Regions from separate parts of the Kluyvera huaxiensis genome, predicted to be linked through region 2. Evidence: riboswitches for the same ligand, from Rfam matches in the RefSeq annotation. Region 2 holds a riboswitch; each other region holds the start of a gene.
What was found. Region 2 has a riboswitch for thiamine pyrophosphate ahead of thiB (thiamine ABC transporter substrate binding subunit). Riboswitches for the same ligand answer to the same signal wherever they lie in the genome.
Positions count from the first base shown of each region.

Region 1: another riboswitch for thiamine pyrophosphate. It lies ahead of thiC (phosphomethylpyrimidine synthase ThiC); the one in region 2 lies ahead of thiB (thiamine ABC transporter substrate binding subunit).
Region 3: another riboswitch for thiamine pyrophosphate. It lies ahead of thiM (hydroxyethylthiazole kinase); the one in region 2 lies ahead of thiB (thiamine ABC transporter substrate binding subunit).

Region 1 is NZ_JBEFLV010000031.1:8,853-16,034, reverse strand. It holds gene thiG (thiazole synthase) at 1-377, opposite strand, end outside; gene thiS (sulfur carrier protein ThiS) at 379-579, opposite strand; gene thiF (thiazole biosynthesis adenylyltransferase ThiF) at 560-1,318, opposite strand; gene thiE (thiamine phosphate synthase) at 1,311-1,946, opposite strand; gene thiC (phosphomethylpyrimidine synthase ThiC) at 1,946-3,844, opposite strand; TPP riboswitch at 4,028-4,137, opposite strand; gene rsd (sigma D regulator) at 4,188-4,673, opposite strand; gene nudC (NAD(+) diphosphatase) at 4,772-5,545, shown strand; gene hemE (uroporphyrinogen decarboxylase) at 5,706-6,770, shown strand; gene nfi (deoxyribonuclease V) at 6,780-7,182, shown strand, end outside.
Region 2 is NZ_JBEFLV010000007.1:147,832-155,013, forward strand. It holds gene leuC (3-isopropylmalate dehydratase large subunit) at 1-178, shown strand, start outside; gene leuD (3-isopropylmalate dehydratase small subunit) at 189-794, shown strand; gene ABOC97_RS09675 (sugar efflux transporter) at 837-2,015, opposite strand; gene sgrT (glucose uptake inhibitor SgrT) at 2,104-2,241, opposite strand; gene sgrR (HTH-type transcriptional regulator SgrR) at 2,464-4,119, shown strand; TPP riboswitch at 4,177-4,344, shown strand; gene thiB (thiamine ABC transporter substrate binding subunit) at 4,376-5,359, shown strand; gene thiP (thiamine/thiamine pyrophosphate ABC transporter permease ThiP) at 5,335-6,945, shown strand; gene thiQ (thiamine ABC transporter ATP-binding protein ThiQ) at 6,929-7,182, shown strand, end outside.
Region 3 is NZ_JBEFLV010000006.1:181,881-189,062, reverse strand. It holds gene ABOC97_RS08785 (amidohydrolase) at 1-468, shown strand, start outside; gene ABOC97_RS08780 (hypothetical protein) at 502-723, opposite strand; gene ABOC97_RS08775 (sensor domain-containing protein) at 880-2,214, shown strand; TPP riboswitch at 2,328-2,424, shown strand; gene thiM (hydroxyethylthiazole kinase) at 2,459-3,244, shown strand; gene thiD (bifunctional hydroxymethylpyrimidine kinase/phosphomethylpyrimidine kinase) at 3,241-4,041, shown strand; gene ABOC97_RS08760 (GntR family transcriptional regulator) at 4,098-4,844, shown strand; gene ABOC97_RS08755 (PfkB family carbohydrate kinase) at 4,818-5,774, opposite strand; gene ABOC97_RS08750 (ADP-ribosylglycohydrolase family protein) at 5,771-6,775, opposite strand; gene ABOC97_RS08745 (nucleoside permease) at 6,772-7,182, opposite strand, start outside.

The DNA of each region.
Region 1 (7,182 bases), on a different contig from region 2:
ACCACAAAACCCTGTTTGACCAGTGCCTCGGCGGCTTTCAGCGTTTCGATAGGGTCCGGCAACAGCCAGCGGGCATCGGGGTGGATTTCCAATTTTAGCCAGTGAGTACCTAGCGCTTCACGTGCCAGTTGGGCGGCAAAAATGGCCTCTTCTGCGGTTTTGGCTCCGGAGGTATTGGGCAGCAACGTCACACCCGCCTCGACCAGTGGCGCCAGAATGGCATCGTTGTGCTGACGTAAATCCACCCGTTTCATCGCCAGCGTCACCAACTGGCTGCCGGAAGCGCGAATGGCGTCAACCATCAGCTGTGATGTGGCAAATTTTCCCGTGCCGGTGAACAGATGTGAATCAAACGTCTTGTCGGCAATACGTAACATATCAACCCCCTGCAATAACCTGAAAAAGCAGGATCTGGTCGCCTTCCTGCACGATTTGCTGTTCCCACTGCTCGCGCGGCAGGATCCGTTGATTCAGCGCCAGCGCGGTCCCCGGTTTAAGCTGATTAAGCTGGGCCAGCAGCGCGTTGACGCTTTGCCCTTCGGCGCACTGTAGGGATTCGTCATTGAACTGAATCTGCATGTTGCCCTCCGCATACCGGGCAGCCGATGGCACGACGCAGCGCGAGGCTACGCCATTGGCTGGTTTTGCCATCAAACAGGCGCAATTCCCCACTAGGCGTTTCAATGCCGCTGAGGAGTTTTAGGGCTTCCAGCGCCTGTAACGTCCCCATAATGCCGACGACCGGGCCAATAATACCGGCGGTGCGGCAGTTGCGTTCCGGCTCGATATCGTCCGGCCACAGGCAGCGGTAGCAGCCCTGTTCCCACGGTGGCGTGAGCACCATCAACTGGCCGCCAAAACCTACTGCGCTGGCGGTGACCAGCGGTGTACTCAGCGCCACGCAGGCGGCGTTAATTTCCTGACGGGTCGCCATGTTGTCGGTGCAGTCCAGCACGACATCCGCTTGTGCCACCGCGTGACGCAGCGCGTCGCCGGTTAAACGTTGCTGTAGCGTGAGCAGTTCGATATCAGGGTTGAGCCGCGACAATCTTTGTTGGGTGGCCTGCGCTTTAGGACGCGCTACGTCGTCGGTAGTAAACAGGATCTGCCGCTGCAGGTTGCTCAGATGAACATCGTCATCGTCGGCCAGCATCAGCGTGCCGACGCCCGCTGCGGCGAGATAGAGCGCTGCCGGGCAACCTAAACCACCTAAGCCGACGATCAACACGTGGCTACCGAGCAGCTTTTGTTGGCCTTCTATCGCAATATCACCCAGCAATATCTGGCGGCTGTAGCGCATAAAATCGCGGTCATTCATCACCGACTCCTGCTAATTCAAGCAACTGCGCGGTGGCGCTGCGCCAGTCCGCCGCCTGAGTGATAGCGCTGACGACGGCAATGCTGCCGACACCGGTCGCCAGCACCGCCGAGGCGCGCTCAAGACTGATGCCTCCAATGGCGACGGTCGGGTAATCTGCCAGTCGTTCGATGTGGCTCGCCAGCTGCGTCAGGCCCTGTGGGGCGGAGGGCATCTGCTTGGTTTGCGTCGGGAAGACGTGGCCCAATGCGATGTAGGACGGACGGGCGGCCAGCGCTACGTCAATTTCCATATCATCGTGAGTTGATACCCCGAGGCGTAGCCCTGCTGCCTGGATAGCCTTCAGATCGGTCGTTTCGAGATCTTCCTGGCCCAGATGCACGCCGTAAGCATTGTGCTTTATCGCCAGTTGCCAGTAATCGTTGATGAACAGGCGGGCGTCGTAACGACGCCCCAGTTCAATGGCGGCCACAACGTCGGCTTCTACCTCTGCATCGCGCTTATCTTTGATGCGTAGCTGAATGGTGCGCACACCGGCTACTAACAGGCGTTCAATCCACTCTACGCTATCGACTACCGGGTAAAGCCCGAGGCGAAACGGTACGGTAGGGAAATCAGGCTGGTACATTACGCCTCCTCTTTTTTGAGGTAGATTTCACCGCCTTTGGCGCGGAAGTTTTCTGACATATCCGCCATCCCAACCTCAATAGTTTGCGCCGCCGCGTAGTCACGGACTTCCTGACTGATTTTCATCGAGCAGAATTTCGGCCCGCACATGGAGCAGAAGTGGGCAACTTTGCCTGACTCCTGCGGCAGCGTTTCATCGTGGTAAGCACGGGCGGTGAACGGGTCGAGCGCCAGGTTGAACTGATCTTCCCAGCGGAATTCGAAGCGCGCTTTCGACATGGCGTTATCGCGGATCTGTGCACCCGGATGGCCTTTGGCCAGATCGGCGGCGTGGGCGGCGATCTTGTAGGTAATCAGCCCTTGTTTCACGTCTTCTTTGTTCGGCAGTCCGAGGTGTTCTTTTGGCGTGACGTAGCACAGCATCGCACAGCCGAACCAGCCAATCATCGCCGCGCCGATACCGGAGGTGAAGTGGTCGTAACCGGGTGCGATATCGGTAGTCAACGGCCCGAGGGTATAGAACGGCGCTTCGTGGCAGTGTTCCAGCTCTTCGGTCATGTTGCGCTGGATCATCTGCATCGGCACATGTCCCGGACCTTCAATCATCACCTGTACGTCATATTCCCAGGCGATTTTGGTCAGCTCGCCCAACGTATGCAGCTCGGAGAATTGCGCTTCGTCATTGGCATCCTGAATGGAGCCCGGACGCAGGCCATCGCCCAGCGACAGAGAAACGTCGTAGGCAGCGCAGATTTCGCAGATTTCGCGGAAGTGTTCAAAGAGGAAGTTCTCTTTGTGGTGAGAGAGGCACCACTTCGCCATGATAGAACCGCCGCGTGAGACAATGCCGGTCAGACGTTTGGCGGTCATCGGCACGTAGCGTAGCAGCACGCCCGCGTGGATGGTGAAGTAGTCTACACCCTGTTCGGCCTGCTCCAGCAGGGTATCGCGGAAGGCTTCCCAGGTGAGATCTTCGGCGATCCCGTTCACCTTCTCCAGCGCCTGATAGATCGGCACCGTACCGATCGGTACCGGGCTGTTCCGCAGGATCCATTCGCGGGTTTCGTGAATATAGCGTCCGGTTGAGAGATCCATCACCGTATCCGCACCCCAGCGCGTAGACCACACCAGTTTTTCAACTTCTTCCTCGATCGAAGAGGTCACGGCGGAGTTGCCAATGTTGGCATTCACTTTCACCAGGAAGTTACGGCCGATGATCATCGGTTCCGATTCCGGGTGGTTGATGTTGGCAGGAATAATCGCGCGCCCGGCGGCGACTTCATCGCGGACAAATTCTGCGGTGATGTTTTCCGGCAGGCGTGCGCCAAAACTCATCCCCGGATGCTGGTGGCGTAACACCTCGCTGCGGATGCGCTCGCGGCCCATGTTTTCGCGCACGGCAATGAACTCCATCTCCGGGGTAACAATCCCCTGACGGGCGTAGTGCAACTGAGTCACGCGCTGGCCTGCTTTGGCGCGTTTTGGCGTCAGTAAACCGGTAAAACGCAGTTCATCCAGGCCGTCGTCGGCCAGGCGCTCTTTGGTGTAGGCCGAGCTGCGGTCGTTTAACTCTTCGCTGTCGTTACGTGCGGAAATCCACGGCTGGCGCAGCTTGGCCAGACCTTTTTGAACATTAATCGCCACGTCCGGATCGCCATACGGGCCGGAGGTATCGTAGACCGGAACGGCTTCGTTTTCTTCAAACTGCGGATTGTCTTTTGATCCGCCAATCAGCGTCGGGCTGAGCTGGATTTCGCGCATGGGAATACGGATATCCGGCTGCGAGCCGGTAATGTAAATGCGTTTTGAGTTCGGGAAAGCGGTGCCTTCCAGCGTATCGATAAAGTGTTGGGCCTGGGCGCGCTGTTCGCGACGGGATGGTTTAGTTGTGGCAGACATAGCTCATTCCAAAAAAAGTAAGGAGTGGCTTGTCAGACGACGGATGAAGCAAGAGATGATTACACTTTATCATTCAGGCTGCCGCTGCGTTGGCTGCCTTCGTTCACCCCAGTTACTTACTTTAGTAAGCTCCTGAGGATTCTCTCAGTTGCTGCCTTGATGCAACTTGAATGATTTTGTGTAATCGGCACGACTCTTGTTCCCTTCGCAGGTCTTAACCTGATCAGGTTCCGCGGATCCCGAATTAACGGTCTCAGCCCGTGCTTGCGCACTGGGCACTCCGACAAGAAGTAACCTCAGATGAGAGGTAATGAATGTAAACTACTCGTTAATGCCGCAAATCTCAAGCCGGCCGTTTTAATTCACCCTGCTCGAGCGTTTCAAAAGCCAGCATTATCAATTTGTCTTCCAGCCGGAAGCGGGCTTCCAGCGCCTCGCCGATGTCGGACAGCGCCTGCTGAAACTCATAGCAGTTATCCTGATCGATGGCGTTTTCCAGAGTGGAGTCGTAGAAATCCATAATCAGCTGCGTGTTGGCGTCCAGCTGTGGCCAAATCTTCGTCGCGTTTAAAAGCGGACTGTCGCCTTCCATTTTATGGATAATACGTTCATAAATACTGAAATGACCGGCAGAAAGGTAGTCGACCAGACGCTGGCAAAAATCATCGAGCGCTTTTTCGTTAAGACGCATGAACGATTCTTTGCCAGGCTTAAGGCCAACCAGATTGTAGTAAGCCACGAGCAGGTGCTTACGAATATTCAGCCAGCGGTCGACCAGTCTATGGTGTCCTTTTACACGCTCTGTCAGGCTCTCTAACTGGTTTAGCATAGGTTGACCCCCGCATCGTTAAGATTAAAATCTGCTCACGTCAAAATGTAATAATAATGTTAATAACATGCCTGTGAAGCAAAGGTTGCGCAAGAGATATGGATCGTATAATTGAAAAATTGGATCGCGGCTGGTGGATAGTCAGCCACGAACAAAAATTATGGTTGCCCGGTGGCGAAATACCACATGGCGAAGCGGTAAATTTCGATCTTGTGGGGCAGCGCGCGCTGCAGATTGGTGAATGGGAAGGATCCCCGGTGTGGCTGGTTCAACAATCGCGCCGCCATGATATGGGATCGGTGCGCCAGGTGCTCGATCAGGACGTCGGCCTGTTCCAGCTTGCCGGGCGCGGCGTGCAGCTGACGGAGTTTTATCGCTCGCACAAATTCTGCGGCTACTGTGGCCACACCATGCATCCGAGCAAAACCGAATGGGCGATGCTCTGTAGTCACTGCCGCGAACGCTACTACCCGCAAATTGCTCCCTGCATTATTGTCGCCATTCGCCGCGATGATTCCATTCTCCTTGCCCAGCACGTTCGTCACCGTAACGGTGTGCATACCGTGTTAGCGGGCTTTGTGGAAGTCGGCGAGACGCTGGAGCAGGCGGTGGCGCGCGAAGTCATGGAAGAAAGCGGCATTAAGGTAAAAAATCTACGCTACGTGACCTCTCAACCCTGGCCGTTCCCACAGTCGCTGATGACCGCCTACATGGCGGAGTACGACAGCGGTGAGATTGTTATCGACCCGAAAGAGCTGCTGAACGCCAACTGGTATCGCTACGATGATTTACCGCTGCTTCCACCGCCGGGCACCGTCGCGCGTCGGCTGATAGAAGATACCGTGGCAATGTGTCGGGCTGAATACGAGTGACATGACACTTCATCATTCAAATTGGCTCTTTGTTGGCTGCATTCATTCACCCCAGTTACTTACTTCAGTAAGCTCCTGGGGATTCATTCATTTGCCGCCTTGATCCACTTTGAATGGTTTTGTGTATACACTGAGCGCATCAACGCTAAAGGAATGTAAAATGACCGAACTCAAGAACGATCGTTATCTGCGTGCGCTGCTGCGCCAGCCCGTTGATGTGACTCCGGTGTGGATGATGCGCCAGGCAGGCCGCTATTTGCCGGAGTACAAAGCCACCCGCGCGCAGGCTGGCGATTTTATGTCGCTGTGCAAAAACGCCGAGCTGGCTTGTGAAGTGACGCTGCAGCCGCTGCGCCGCTACCCGCTTGATGCGGCGATCCTGTTCTCGGATATCCTGACCATCCCCGATGCGATGGGGCTGGGGCTCTATTTCGAAACCGGGGAAGGCCCACGCTTTACCTCGCCAATTACCAGCAAAGCCGATGTCGAAAAGCTGCCGATTCCGGATCCGGAAGGCGAGCTGGGCTACGTCATGAATGCGGTGCGTACCATTCGCCGTGAGCTCAAAGGCGAAGTCCCACTGATTGGCTTCTCCGGTAGCCCGTGGACGCTGGCGACCTACATGGTGGAAGGCGGCAGCAGTAAAGCCTTTACCGTGATTAAAAAGATGATGTATGCCGATCCGAAGACGCTGCATCTGCTGCTGGATAAGCTGGCCAAAAGCGTCACGTTGTACCTGAACGCCCAGATTAAAGCTGGAGCGCAGTCGGTGATGATTTTCGATACCTGGGGCGGCGTGCTGACGGGGCGCGATTATCAGCAGTTCTCGCTCTATTACATGCATAAAATCGTTGATGGTTTGCTGCGTGAAAATGATGGCCGCCGCGTGCCGGTGACGCTGTTTACCAAAGGCGGAGGACAGTGGCTGGAAGCGATGGCCGAAACCGGCTGCGATGCGCTGGGCCTTGACTGGACCACCGATATCGCCGATGCGCGCCGCCGCGTGGGCCATAAGGTTGCGCTGCAGGGCAACATGGATCCGTCCATGCTCTATGCGCCGGGTCCACGTATTGAAGAAGAAGTGGCGACGATCCTTGCTGGTTTTGGTGAGGGTGAAGGCCACGTCTTTAACCTCGGTCACGGCATCCATCAGGATGTGCCGCCGGAACACGCGGGCGTCTTCGTGGAGGCGGTACACCGTCTGTCGGCGCAGTATCACCGGTAAGGAATAGGCATGGATCTCGCGTCGCTGCGCGCGCAGCAGCTTGAGCTGGCGGCATCAATTTGTCGTGAGGATCGTTTGTTAATCGATCCGCCGCGTCTTATCGGCGGTGCCGACGTGGGATTTGAGCAGGGCGGCGAGGTGACGCGAGCGGCGATGGTGCTGCTGAAGTATCCTTCGCTGGAGCTGGTCGAGTATCAGGTGGCGCGAATTGCCACCACCATGCCGTACATTCCCGGTTTTCTTTCGTTTCGTGAAGCGCCGGCGCTGATGGCGGCATGGCAGCAGCTGTCGCAAAAACCTGACCTGCTGTTTGTCGATGGCCACGGTATTTCTCACCCGCGTCGTCTTGGCGTGGCCAGCCATTTTGGCCTGCTGGCGGATGTTCCCACCCTTGGCGTGGCGAAAAAGCGCC
Region 2 (7,182 bases):
CATGTGTCTGGCGATGAACAACGACCGTCTGAACCCGGGCGAACGCTGTGCTTCCACCAGCAACCGTAACTTTGAAGGCCGTCAGGGCCGCGGTGGCCGTACTCACCTGGTCAGCCCGGCAATGGCCGCAGCGGCCGCGGTAAGCGGTCATTTCGCCGATATTCGTAGCATGAAATAAGGAAACCATCATGGCAGAGAAATTTACCCAACATACGGGACTGGTGGTGCCTCTGGATGCCGCGAACGTCGATACCGATGCGATTATCCCGAAACAGTTTTTGCAGAAAGTCACCCGTACCGGCTTTGGTGCGCACCTGTTTAACGATTGGCGTTTCCTCGACGATAAAGGCGAGCAGCCAAACCCTGAATTCGTGCTGAACTTCCCTGAGTACAAAGGCGCTTCCATTCTGCTGGCACGTGAAAACTTCGGCTGCGGTTCCTCACGGGAACACGCGCCGTGGGCGCTGACCGACTACGGTTTTAAAGTGGTGATTGCCCCAAGTTTTGCCGACATCTTCTATGGCAACAGCTTTAACAACCAGCTGCTGCCGGTGACGTTGAGCGATGCGCAGGTCGATGAACTGTTTGCCCTGGTGAAGGCAAACCCAGGTATTAAATTTGAAGTGGATCTGGAAGCGCAGATAGTGAAAGCGGGCGATAAGTCTTATAGCTTTAAAATCGACGACTTCCGCCGCCACTGCATGATTAATGGCCTCGATAGCATCGGCCTGACGCTGCAGCACGAAGATTCCATTTCTGCTTATGAGAATAAACAGCCGGCGTTTATGCGTTAACCCCTCATATGCCGGATGCCCTGCGCATCCGGCATTATCATCTCACACGTCCTTCACCCGACAGGTCATTACCAGCGTCACCAGCGATATCCCCGCGATCATCCAGTACACCGAAAAGTGGCCGAAGCTTTGCGCCAGCGCGCCTTGCACAATACCGGCAAGGATCACTCCGGTTGAAATACTATTGGTAAACAGCGTGGTCGCCGCCCCTGCACGTCCCGGCATCAAATCCTGGAACCACAGCATACCAATCCCGGCGACGATACCGATAAACACGGCGTTGAATAGCTGCAATACCAGCAGCGACGTGTGGCTGTGGAAAAAGATAAGCCCCACATAGAACAGAACCCCCGCCGCGACCGCCGTGACCATCATCCGCCGCTTGCCAAAGCGCTTCACGTAGTAGCCCGCAAGGATCATTGCCGGAATTTCTAATCCGGCGGCGGTGCCCATCAGGATCCCCGCCAGACTATCAGGTAGCCCGAGATCGCTGCTGATCCACAGCGGCATATCGATGATATACATGGTGTTGCAGGTCCACATCAACGTCGAGGCGATAAACAGCATGCGGACGTTGCTATCTTTCCAGCCGCTGACCGGATTCTGCTCCGCGTCAGCGGGTTGCTCGACTCGCGCCACCGAAGGCAACGTCAGGGCAATCAGGGCGAGGCTCACGGCAAAAATGCCGGCGGCGATAGAGAACATAGTGGTAAAGCCGTAGTTCAGCGCCAGCATAAAGGCCAGCGGCGGGCCAATGACCCACGCCAGCGAGAGCTGCGCACGCATCACCGAGCTGAACATCACCACTTCACGCGCCGAACTGTCGGCATATTCGCGCGCCAGCGCAAACAGCTGCGGCATGGCGGCGTTGGCAATCGAGGCCAGCAGCACACCGCAGGTAATCAGCGTCAGATAATGGCGATTGAAGGCGAACAATAGCGCGTTGCCTACCGCCATCAGACAGCAGAACATGATGAGCTTACGCCTGTCTCCCCGGCTATCGGATCGCTTTGCCAGCGCAAGGCTAACCACGATCCCGGCGACCGCGTTGACGGTGTAGAACAGGCCAACCCAGAACGGCTGCACGCCGACCTCACGGCTGAGATACAGGCTCAACGTCGGCGCCTGCAGCGCTCCCGCAATCCCCATCATAAACGCCACCATCATAAAGGCGGCATACACACCGTTGAGACGTCGTCCCATCGTCATTAACCAGAGCATCAGAAATCCTTTGTGCACACGAAAGAATAAAAAAAAGCCAGCAGATGATACCTGCTGGCAAATACTCAGTCACACATGATTAGGCGAATTAATGCTCAGAGGTCGGGTTCGTAACTTCCCATTGCATCAGAGCGTTCAGCACTTCAAGCCGCTGCGCGGTTGCCTGACGGGCCAGCCAGGAAACATTTTTGGTAGCAGAAAAATAACGCTGGTAGAACTGATACATAGTGACCTCCTCATCTACCCTATGGATTTCGAGTTGCTGGAAAACCGCAAGCCTGTTAGCCCCCATTCACATACCACGATGTGGTCGGGACGAGCAGGCGCAGCCAATGTATCTGCAACTTGAAAGACGACGGGTAGACACCTCCTCGCTTCATCGAAAGCTATTATTGGCTTAATATAGGGATTAATAAATTGCTGAGTTTTTAGCGGGAGTTCCTCTTTTATGCCTTCAGGTCGACTGCAACAACAATTCATCCGCTTATGGCAGTGCTGCGAAGGGAAATCGCAGGAAACCACGCTGAATAATCTGGCCGAACTGCTGAGCTGTTCCCGCCGCCATATGCGTACCTTATTGAACACGATGGAGGCGCGCGGCTGGCTCACCTGGGAGGCGGAAGTCGGGCGCGGCAAGCGCTCCAGGCTCACCTTCCTCTACACCGGGCTGGCATTGCAGCAGCAACGCGCGGAGGATCTGCTGGAGCAAGACCGGATCGATCAGCTGGTACAACTGGTTGGCGATAAAGCGGCGGTACGCCAGATGCTGGTGTCGCATTTAGGCCGCAGTTTCCGTCAGGGGCGGCATATCTTACGCGTGCTTTACTACCGCCCGATGCACAATTTACTGCCCGGAACGGCACTACGACGCTCGGAAACCCACATTGCACGGCAAATATTTAGCGCGTTGACCCGGGTAAATGAGGCAAATGGGGAACTGGAAGCCGATATTGCGCACCATTGGCAGGCTATTTCCTCATTACACTGGCGGTTTTATTTGCGTCCTGGCATTCATTTCCATCACGGACGCGAACTGGAGATGGACGACGTCATCGCTTCGCTGCACCGCAGCATGACGCTGCCGCTGTTCTCCAATATTGCGCGCATCGACTCCCCGACCGCGTGGACGCTGGATGTGCATCTGCATGAGCCCGACCGCTGGCTGCCTTTGTTGTTAGGCCAGGTATCGGCAATGATCCTGCCGCGCGAGTGGCAATCGCTGCCCGATTTCTCCCGCATACCGGTCGGTACCGGCCCGTATGCAGTGGCACGCAACAACCTGAACCAGCTTAAGATCCACGCCTTTGATGACTACTTTGGCTTCCGTGCTTTAATTGATGAAGTTAACGTCTGGGTGCTACCGGAAATTGGGGAAGAGAATAACTGCGGTCTGACGCTCCAGGGCACCACGCAGAGCGAAAAAGCGATCGAGAGCCGGCTGGAAGAAGGCTGCTACTACCTGTTATTCGATGCCCGCAGCCCACGTGGTAGCAATCCGGCGGTGCGTCAGTGGCTGAGCCACATATTTCACCCCAACAATCTTCTCTACCACGCGGGCGATCAGCACCAAAGCCACTGGTTTCCAGCCTATGGACTGCTGCCGCGCTGGCACCATGCGCGCAGTCAAGCCTGCGAGAAACCGGCCGGACTGGAGTCAGTCACCCTGACCTATTACCGGGAGCACGTCGAACACAAAATCATCGGCCTCATCATGCAGCAGCTGCTGGCGGAACATCAGGTCACGCTGAACATTCAGGAAGTGGAATACGACGAATGGCATCGGGGCGAGGTGGTGAGCGATATCTGGCTTAACAGCGCCAACTTCACCTTGCCGCTGGATTTCTCGTTATTTGCCTATCTGTATGAAGTACCGCTAATTCGCCACTGCATTCCCATCGACTGGGAGCAGGATGCGGCGCGCTGGCGGGCGGACGATCTCCCGCAGGCCGACTGGTGCCAGCAATTGCTGGCAAATCAGTGCGTAGTACCGCTAATTCACCACTGGCTGATGATCCAGGGGCAGCGCAGTATGCGCGGCGTGCGCATGAACACTTTAGGCTGGTTTGACTTTAAGTCGGCCTGGTTTGCTCCCCCGGATCCGTAGAACCGGATAGGATCGCGCTTAAGGCTTTTGATTTATTCACGTAATCATTACAATGTGCCGTTCTCAACGGGGTGCTAAAAAAGCATACACGAAATCATTTGAGTTGCATCAAGGCGGCGAACGAGTGCTGCCAGCAGCTCGAAGGATGAAGTGTATGGGCTGAGATAATACCCGTCGAACCTGATCCGGATAATCCCGGCGAAGGGATTTGAGGCTCACTCAAAATCCTTTGCCACCAATATACTAAAGGTGCAAAGTGTTCAAAAAATTACTCCCCCTGCTGGTGCTGGTTGCCGCTCCGGCCTTCGCTAAACCGGTCCTGACGGTTTATACCTATGACTCCTTTGCTGCCGATTGGGGCCCGGGTCCTGCGGTGAAAAAAGCCTTTGAAGCCGACTGTAACTGCGAACTGAAGTTCGTGGCGCTGGAAGATGGCGTGTCGCTGCTGAACCGTCTGCGAATGGAAGGCAAAAACAGCAAGGCCGACGTGGTGTTAGGGCTGGACAATAACCTGCTGCAGGCCGCTACCGACACCAAACTGTTTGCCAAAAGCAACGTTCCTGCCAGCGCGGTGAGCGTCCCGGGCGGCTGGACTAACGACACCTTCGTGCCGTTCGATTACGGCTACTTCGCCTTCGTCTACGATAAAAACAAGCTGAAAAACCCGCCTAAGAGCCTGAAAGAGCTGGTTGAAAGCGACCAGAAATGGCGCGTGATTTATCAGGACCCGCGCACCAGCACGCCGGGCTTAGGCCTGCTGCTGTGGATGCAAAAAGTCTACGGTGACAAAGCGCCGGAAGCCTGGCAGAAACTGGCAGCCAAAACCGTCACCGTCACCAAAGGCTGGAGCGAAGCCTACGGTCTGTTCCTGAAAGGGGAAAGCGACCTGGTGCTGAGCTACACCACCTCTCCGGCGTATCACATTATCGAAGAGAAGAAAGATAACTACGCGGCAGCGGCCTTTACCGAAGGACATTATCTGCAGGTGGAAGTGGCCGCGAAAACCGCCGCCAGCAAACAGCAGAAACTGGCAGACGAGTTCCTGAACTTTATGGTCTCCCCGGCGTTCCAGAACGCCATCCCGACCGGCAACTGGATGTATCCGGTTACCCAAGTCACGCTGCCCGAAGGCTTTAACAGCCTGGTGAAACCACAAACCGCGCTGGAGTTCACCCCGCAGCAGGTTGCAACCGAACGTCAAAACTGGATTAACGCATGGCTTCGCGCAGCCAGCCGCTAATTCCACGCTGGCTGTACCCAGGGCTCACGGCCACCGCGTTGATGGTGGCCGTCGCCCTGGCGGCGTTTCTAGCGCTGTGGCTCAACGCGCCAGAATTTTCGTGGTCGGCGCTGCTCAGTGATAGCTATCTCTGGCACGTGGTGCGCCTCTCCTTCTGGCAGGCGTTTCTTTCGGCGCTGCTGTCGGTTATCCCAGCCATTTTCCTCGCGCGGGCGCTGTATCGACGCCGCTTCCCAGGCCGACAGCTATTGCTGCGGTTGTGCGCGATGACGCTGATCCTACCGGTACTGGTTGCCGTGTTCGGCATTCTCAGCGTTTACGGGCGCCAGGGTTGGCTGGCGCAGCTTTACGCGTGGCTCGGCTGGCAGTGGAATTTCTCGCCCTACGGCCTACAGGGCATCCTACTGGCGCACGTGTTCTTTAATATGCCGATGGCAACCCGTCTGCTGCTGCAAGCCCTGGAGCAAATTCCCGGCGAGCAGCGTCAGCTTGCCGCCCAGCTAGGCATGCGCGGCTATCCGTTCTTTCGTTACGTCGAATGGCCGTGGATGCGGCGGCAAATTCTGCCCATCGCCACCCTGATTTTTATGCTCTGCTTCGCCAGCTTCGCCACCGTGCTGTCGCTGGGCGGCGGGCCTTCCGCCACCACCATTGAGCTAGCCATTTATCAGGCGCTGAACTTCGATTACGACCCCGCGCGCGCGGCGATGCTGGCGATCATTCAAATGACCTGCTGTCTGGCGCTGGTGCTGTTAAGCCAGCGCTTAAGCCGCGCCATTGCCGTCGGTAATACGCAGGTCCACGGCTGGCGCGATCCCGATGACCGCTGGCACAGTCGGATTAGCGACGCGCTGCTGATTTTTGTCACGCTGTTACTGCTGCTGCCACCGCTGCTGGCGGTGGTGTTTGACGGCATCAACGCCAGCCTGTGGCAGGTGCTACAACAGCCGATTTTATGGCAAGCCATTGGCACCTCGCTGCGTATCGCCCTCGCCGCTGGCGTGCTGTGCGTAATCCTCACCATGATGCTACTGTGGAGCAGCCGCGAACTGCGGGCGCGCAATCGACCGCTGGCCGGGCAGGCGATGGAGCTAAGCGGGATGTTGATTCTGGCGATGCCGGGGATCGTGCTGGCCACCGGCTTCTTTCTGCTGCTGAACAATACCGTTGGCCTGCCGGAATCTGCCGACGGCATCGTGATTTTCACCAACGCGCTGATGGCGGTGCCTTACGCCATCAAAGTGCTGGAAACCCCGATGCGCGACATTACCGCCCGCTACACGATTCTGTGCGAATCGCTGGGACTGGCGGGTTTTAACCGGCTACGCGTGGTCGAACTGCGGGCGCTGAAGCGGCCGCTGGCGCTGGCGCTGGCATTCGCCTGCGTCCTGTCGATTGGTGATTTCGGCGTCGTGGCGCTGTTCGGCAACGAGAATTTCCGCACGCTACCGTTCTATCTCTACCAGCAAATTGGCGCCTATCGCAGCCAGGACGGTGCGGTGACCGCGCTGATTCTGCTGCTGCTGTGCTTTGCCCTGTTTACCGTTATTGAAAAATTACCCGGACGCCATGCTAAAACTCAATGATGTCACCTGGCTGTATCAGCACCTGCCAATGCGCTTCACCACTTCGATCACGCAGGGCGAAAAGGTGGCGATCCTCGGCCCTAGCGGGGCGGGTAAATCCACGCTGCTCAATCTGATCGCCGGTTTTCTGCCGCCAGCCAGCGGGACGATTATGCTGGAAGGCCGCATCCATACGGATACCCCGCCATCTAAGCGACCGGTGTCGATGCTGTTTCAGGAAAATAATCTGTTTAGCCA
Region 3 (7,182 bases), on a different contig from region 2:
TTCCAGCAACTGAATGTTGCGGCATCCATGCAACTGTTGTGGGCTGGGAAAGACGTGGCGTCTACAACGTTGATTGACGGCAAAGTACCGGCCCCATTGCTCAAACACCTGTACCCGGCGGGCGATTTATACCGCCATCATGCGCTGATTGCCGGGGCCAGCGATTGGCCCGTCTCCAGCCCAAACCCCTTGCTGGCAATTTATACGGCGGTAACGCGAATGGGTGAAATGGGGGAGTTGCCGCCGGCCAGCGAGAAAATGCATCGCGAAGCCATGCTGCAGGCGTACACCTTGAATGCGGCCAAAGTCATTGGGCGGGACAAAGAGATTGGTTCGATTGAAGCCGGAAAAAGCGCAGACTTTGCGGTATTTGATCGTAATCTGGAAAACGTCAGCATTGAGAAACTGCGGGATGCCAAAGTTGTGTGGACGATGTTTGAAGGTAAACAAGTTTACCCAGCTCAATAAAGGAAAACATTAGCCATGATAATTATCAGGTCTTCATTTGGGGGCCTGATGATTGATCGTGTTTTCTATTTCGGTCTCAAAAGTGTGCGGTACTAAAATAGGGGGATTGACATTGCCAGCCGTATTCTTTTGGTCAGGAATGAACAATAGACTTGCTCTTGAAATAATTTTCGGTTGATTAGCGATGGCGCGGTGTTTGTCGGAGATGGCTGTTATCCGGCTCTTCGCGGATAGTGGCCTTCGATATTTCTTCATTTATCGCCTCCTCTAAATGACTCTTTTCATTGTATAGTGGCCTGAACCTGTACTATCTTTAACCATGAGTGCAGGGCGTAGTAGCGCTAATGGGCGACAGATAACTATCGTAAACATAGTTGTACTTATTCTTATATTCAGGCCATTAATTTCTCTATGGAATCGAATTCTCACGCGCCGTTGAGCAGTTTTATCGATCTCATGCTGGATGCTGTTTTTGCCGTTGATGCTCATGCCAATATCGTTTTTGCGAGTGCGTCATGCGAACGTATTTTTGGCTATACGCCGAAAGAAATGATTGGCAAAAACATGTTTGACATGATGCTACCGGAAGATCGGGAAATAACCCGAAACTCGGTGGTGGCCGTCATGTCGGGTAATCCTCAGTTTCATTTTGAGAACCGTTACGTTCATAAGCATGGGCACGTGGTGAATATCATGTGGTCTGCACGTTGGTCAGAGGCCGATCAGTTGCGTATCGGCGTGGCTCGCGATGTCACCGAGCGTAAACGATCCGAATCATTACAGTCCGCGCTTTATTCCATTTCCGAAGCTGCGCATACCGCTGAGGATTTACTCAAGCTATTCCAGCGTATTCATGAGATTGTCGGCACGCTGCTGCCCGCCGATAACTTTTCGGTCACGCTCTACGACGATGAAACGGCTCAACTGAGCTTCCCCTATCACGTGGATGAGTTTCTGGAGACACCCGATCCTTTCACCTTGATCCCCGGAACGTTGTATGCCGAGGTGATTCATACCGGCCAACCGCTGCTGCTCACGCCAGAGACCACGGCTGCTCGCCTGGAAGAACTGCACATCTCCTTTGGTATGAATCCGCTATGCTGGCTGGGCGTTCCGCTTAAGTCGCATAAAGGCACGATTGGTGTCCTGATGGTCAAAAGCTACCCGGGCGGGGTGTGCTACAACGAGCGGGATCAGGAGCTACTGCAATTTGTGTCGACACAAATCGCGACGGTCATTGAGCGTCAGCAGATGCAGGCTCGGTTGCAGCATATGGCGCAGTACGATCAACTCACCGATCTGCCAAACCGTAGCTTATTGCACGACCGCCTGAAATCCGCGCTTTCGACCGCTCGCGGCGAGCACGGTCAATTATCCTTGCTGTACATTGATCTCGACAAATTTAAACAGGTCAACGATACGCTGGGTCATGGTATTGGGGATCTGCTGCTGCAAGAGACCGCCTTGCGTCTCAAATCTTGTGTGCGCGAATCGGATACCGTTGCCCGTGTCGGTGGCGATGAGTTTGTGATTTTGATTCAGGGGACGTTACTACCCCAATTTTCGGCCCTGGTGGCGGAAAAGATTGCCGATGCCTTCAATGCGCCATTTATTCTTGATGGCCACCGTTTGACCATCATGCCCAGCATCGGGATCGCACTTTATCCGCAACACGGTAGCGACGAGCGCCAGCTTGTCGAATATGCCGACAAAGCTATGTATTTAGCCAAAAATGGCAAGCGGTAATCGATGGTTTATCAGCGGCACCGGTAGCCTTTAGCGCTTGTCTGCCGGGCTTGCTGCTGGCATTATCCTCATTACGATTAACGGAAGGTTAATCGTAATCAATTGATTTTGATTTGAATGACTCGGGGTGCCCCATCAATGATGGGCTGAGAAATACCCGTACCACCTGATCTGGATAATGCCAGCGTAGGGAAGTCAGAGACCGACTGGTCATTGCTTCTTCGCGTTATGGCAGGAGCAAACCATGCAAGCCGACCTGCTTAGTCCCGCGCAACGAATCCGCGTTGCACACCTTCTTCATCAACACGCCCCCCTTGTCCACTGTATGACCAATGACGTCGTGCAGACCTTTACTGCCAACGTGCTGTTAGCGCTGGGCGCATCGCCCGCTATGGTGATTGATGCCGGTGAGGCCGCGCAGTTTTCCGCCATTGCCAGCTCGCTGTTGGTAAACGTGGGAACCTTAACCCAGCCGCGCGCGCAGGCGATGCGGGCAGCCGTTGAAAGCGCCAATCGTAGCGCTACGCCGTGGGCGCTCGATCCAGTAGCGGTCGGGGCGTTGAGTCTGCGCAGCGATTTTTGCCGCGAGCTATTGCTTTTGCATCCGGCGGCCATTCGCGGCAACGCTTCGGAAATCATGGCCCTGGCAGGGCTGAGTTCCGGCGGACGCGGTGTGGATACCACCGATACCGCCGCCGCCGCGCTTCCCGTCGCACAGTCTCTGGCGCGAGAAAGCGGGGCGATTGTGGTCGTGACGGGGGAAGTTGATTACATCACCGATGGTCAGCGCACGCTGGCAGCCCAGGGCGGCGATCCGCTAATGACGCGAGTTGTCGGCACAGGTTGCGCGCTGTCGGCGGTGGTTGCGGCATGCTGCGCCTTGCCGGGCGACCGGCTGGAAAACGTTGCTGGCGCCTGCGCGCTGATGAAATACGCCGGACAACAGGCGGCGAACGGCCGTGGGCCGGGGAGCTTTGTTCCCGCGTTCCTTGATGCGCTGTATGCCATAAATGAGGAGACAGCCGTATGAAACGGATTAATGCATTGACCATTGCCGGAACCGATCCCAGCGGCGGCGCGGGCATTCAGGCGGATCTGAAAACCTTCTCCGCGCTGGGCGCATACGGCTGTTCGGTAGTCACCGCGCTGGTGGCACAGAATACGCGCGGCGTGCAGTCGGTCTACCGTATTGAGCCCGATTTTGTTGCCGCCCAGCTCGACTCGGTATTCAGCGATGTGCGCATCGATACCACCAAAATCGGCATGCTGGCGGAGACCGATATCGTTGAGGCGGTAGCCGAGCGACTGGCGCGCTATCGCATTCAAAATGTGGTGCTGGATACGGTCATGCTGGCAAAAAGCGGCGACCCGCTTCTGTCTTCCTCGGCGGTGGAAACCCTGCGGCAGCGCCTGCTGCCACAGGTGTCGCTGATTACGCCAAACCTGCCGGAAGCGGCGGCATTGTTGGATGCGCCGCATGCGCGCAACGAACGCGAAATGCTCGAACAGGGGCGCGCGCTGCGGGCAATGGGCTGTGACGCGGTGCTGATGAAAGGCGGTCATCTGGACGACGCGCAAAGCCCGGACTGGCTGTTTACCGCTGAGGGCGAGATGCGCTTCACCGCGCAGCGAGTGGCAACTAAGAACACCCACGGCACCGGCTGCACGCTGTCGGCGGCGCTGGCGGCGTTAAGGCCACGGCATAATAGCTGGCAAGAGACGGTGCCGGTGGCCAAAGCCTGGCTGTCGCAGGCTCTGGCGCAGGCCGACTCGCTAGAGGTAGGCGAAGGTATTGGTCCGGTACACCATTTCCACGAGTGGTGGTAGTTTTCGCGCCGTTCGCCACCTATACTGGCTCAGGACTTATTGCCAGGAAATGATAAATGGAACAAGCGCATACCCGGCTAATCACGCAACTTAATGAGCGTATCGCAGCGGCGGATAACACGCCGCTGTATCTTAAATTTGCCGAAACGGTGAAGAATGCGGTGCGCAGCGGTGTGCTGGAGCATGGCAATATTCTGCCCGGCGAGCGTGATTTGAGCCAGCTGACGGGAGTGTCCCGCATTACCGTGCGTAAAGCGATGCAGACGCTGGAAGACGAGGGTGTGGTCACGCGTGCTCGTGGTTATGGAACGCAAATCAATAATATTTTTGAATATTCATTGAAAGAGGCGCGCGGTTTTTCCCAGCAGGTGGTGCTGCGCGGCAAAAAGCCGAATACCTTATGGGTGAACAAACGGATTGTTGCCTGTCCGGATGACGTCGCAACGCAGTTAGTGGTTGAGCCGCGTAGTGACGTCTTTTTGCTTAAGCGCATTCGCTATGTGGATGATGAAGCGGTCTCCATTGAAGAGTCCTGGGTGCCAGCACACTTAATTGATGACGCGGACGCAATTGGCGTGTCCCTTTATGACTATTTCCGCAGTCGGCATATTTTCCCTCAGAGAACGCGCTCCCGCGTCAGCGCGCGGATGCCGGATACCGAATTTCAGTCGCACATTAAGATGGATGAAAAAATACCGGTGTTGGTGATTAAACAGGTGGCGCTTGACCAACAGCAGCGGCCGATTGAGTACAGCATCAGCCACTGCCGCAGTGATTTATATGTCTTTGTGTGTGAGGAGTAATTCTTCGCGTGTCGGGCTACAGTCGCCGCCACGATGACCGACAACCCACGATGCGACGGCATTACCCAGCAGCACGGATTCACCCAGCGTCCAGCCGGACGCTAATCCAGCGAGCGTGCCCCCGGCGTGGCTGTCTCCGGCCCCGATGGTATCGACAACGTTGGTGGGAAACGGCGCGGCCAACCCCTGTTCCTGCTGGCTGAAATACCACGCGCCATCTTTATCGTGACGCACAATCAGCGGCGCGTTGAATTTCTCTATCCAGGCGTGGCCTAACGCCTGCGTTTTCGCGCTGAGATTGAATCTCTCAGCGGCAATCTCCGCCTCCTGGCGATTAAGCGAAACGATCGGCTTGCAGACCATGATCCGGTCCATCAGTCGCGCGGGGATATCTGCGATACGAGGGCCAAAGTCGATGAATGGCGTGACATCCGGCAGCCCTTCCAGCCAGTTCACCAGCAGTTCGCCGCAGGGTGACGATAACTGATAGCCGGAAAGTGACACCAGGCTGCCGGGTGCCACGGTAAGCCGCGCCAGCCAGTCGGCGTTCCACTGATTTTCCACGCCGCTAAAGGACATAAATGTGCGCTCGCCATCCGGCTCTACCAGCGCCAGACACCAGCCGTTATCTCCGGTCACGCCGTCTATTTTGCTGGCTAAGCCCTCTTTAGCGAGATTGTTGCGAATGATATCCGCCCACACGCCCTGGCCAATTGGCAGAGCGTTATCGGCCTGTACCCCCAGCCGTTTAAGGGCCACGGCGATATTCAGCGCACAACCACCAATATTGACGCTCTGCTGTTGCAGTTCAATGTCGCAACCGCGCCACGGCAGGGCGTAGGCGTCGGCAATAACATCAATGACCGCCGCACCAACTACGGTAATACGACGCTGGTTGCCCAGCGTTGGTAGCAGTGGAAGTAGGCTCATGATACCTCCCGTTGCTCTCTGTAACGGGCAAGAGCGGTGGCATATCGTTTGAAATCGAGGTGATTGACGTCATCAAGCTGCTGTTTTAACGATGGGTTGATGGCAGAAATACCTCCCAATGCGCCGCAAATGGCAGTTGCCATCGCGCCAATCGTATCGGTATCGCCACCCAGATTGGCACACAAAACGGCGCAACGGTTCGGGTCGCCCTGAGCCAGTTCAACCATCGCAATGGCGCAGGGTACGGATTCGATGGTGCTGGTCCCCGCACCAATCAGCTGGTAGAGCTGCTCGCTGGCAGATTCGACACCGTGGGCGTTGCGAACCACGCAGAGCGCCAGCTCCAGTCGTGCGGCTAGTGATGCACTAAACGTGGTAATACGCTTTTCCTGCGCCTGACGAGCAACGGCTGGCAGTGAATCAACAATGGCTGTCCAGCTATGGCCTTCGATGGCGCGTGAAATCGCCCAGGCAATCACTACGGCACCTGCAACGGCGAGGTCTGATTTGTGCGTTGGGCTGGAGGCGAGGGCGACTTCATCAATAAAGCTATCGAGATTTGTCGCGGGTAACAAACACCCTAACGGCGAGACGCGCATCGCAGCACCGTTGGTGACGCCATTATTCTCGAGATCTGCCACCGGTTTACCATCACGAATGGCGTTCAGCGCAATTTTGGAGGTTGGTCCGAGCACATTTTTATTGAAGGCATCGAACCCTTCTGCCCAGGCCAGAATATTGCGTCCGATAATGTCTGGGTTTATCTGCCCGTGACATTCCACAATGGCATCGGCAAGGCACAGCGCCATTGAGGTATCGTCGGTAAATTCTGCGCGGTTAAAGTAGCAGGCGGCGTTATTTTCTGCGGGGCCCGGCAGAAATTGGTCAATCCAGCCAAAATGCGCTTTCACGCGGCTACGCGGCCACAGTTCTGATGGCATGCCCATCGCATCCCCTAATGCCTGGCCGTAAAGCGCGCCGAGAATACGTTCTGCTTTCATTTCATGTCCTCTTGTGTCAATGCAGTATCGCGAGAGTCGCTATGCACCTTAATGGCGGCGATCTCTTTATCCGACTCGCGAAAGAAAATCATAAACAGCACGGCGATGATGGCTATCATAATGGCGCCGAAGCCCCACATCCCCGCCCAGTTGAAGGTCAGCCCATTCACCGGCTCTTTATAGGCAAACATTTTTTCCATCATTACCCCGCCAAGGCGATAGCCCAGCAGGCTGCCAAAGCCCTGACAGCAGAGCGTGATGAGCCCCTGTGCGGCGGTACGCATATGTACCGGGGCTTTTTTATCAACGTAGATATAGGCGGTAACGTAGTAAAAATCGTAGCTCACGCCGTGAAGCAAAATCCCCAGGAATAGCAGGGCGTAGGTGAAGTATTGTTCTGCACCACC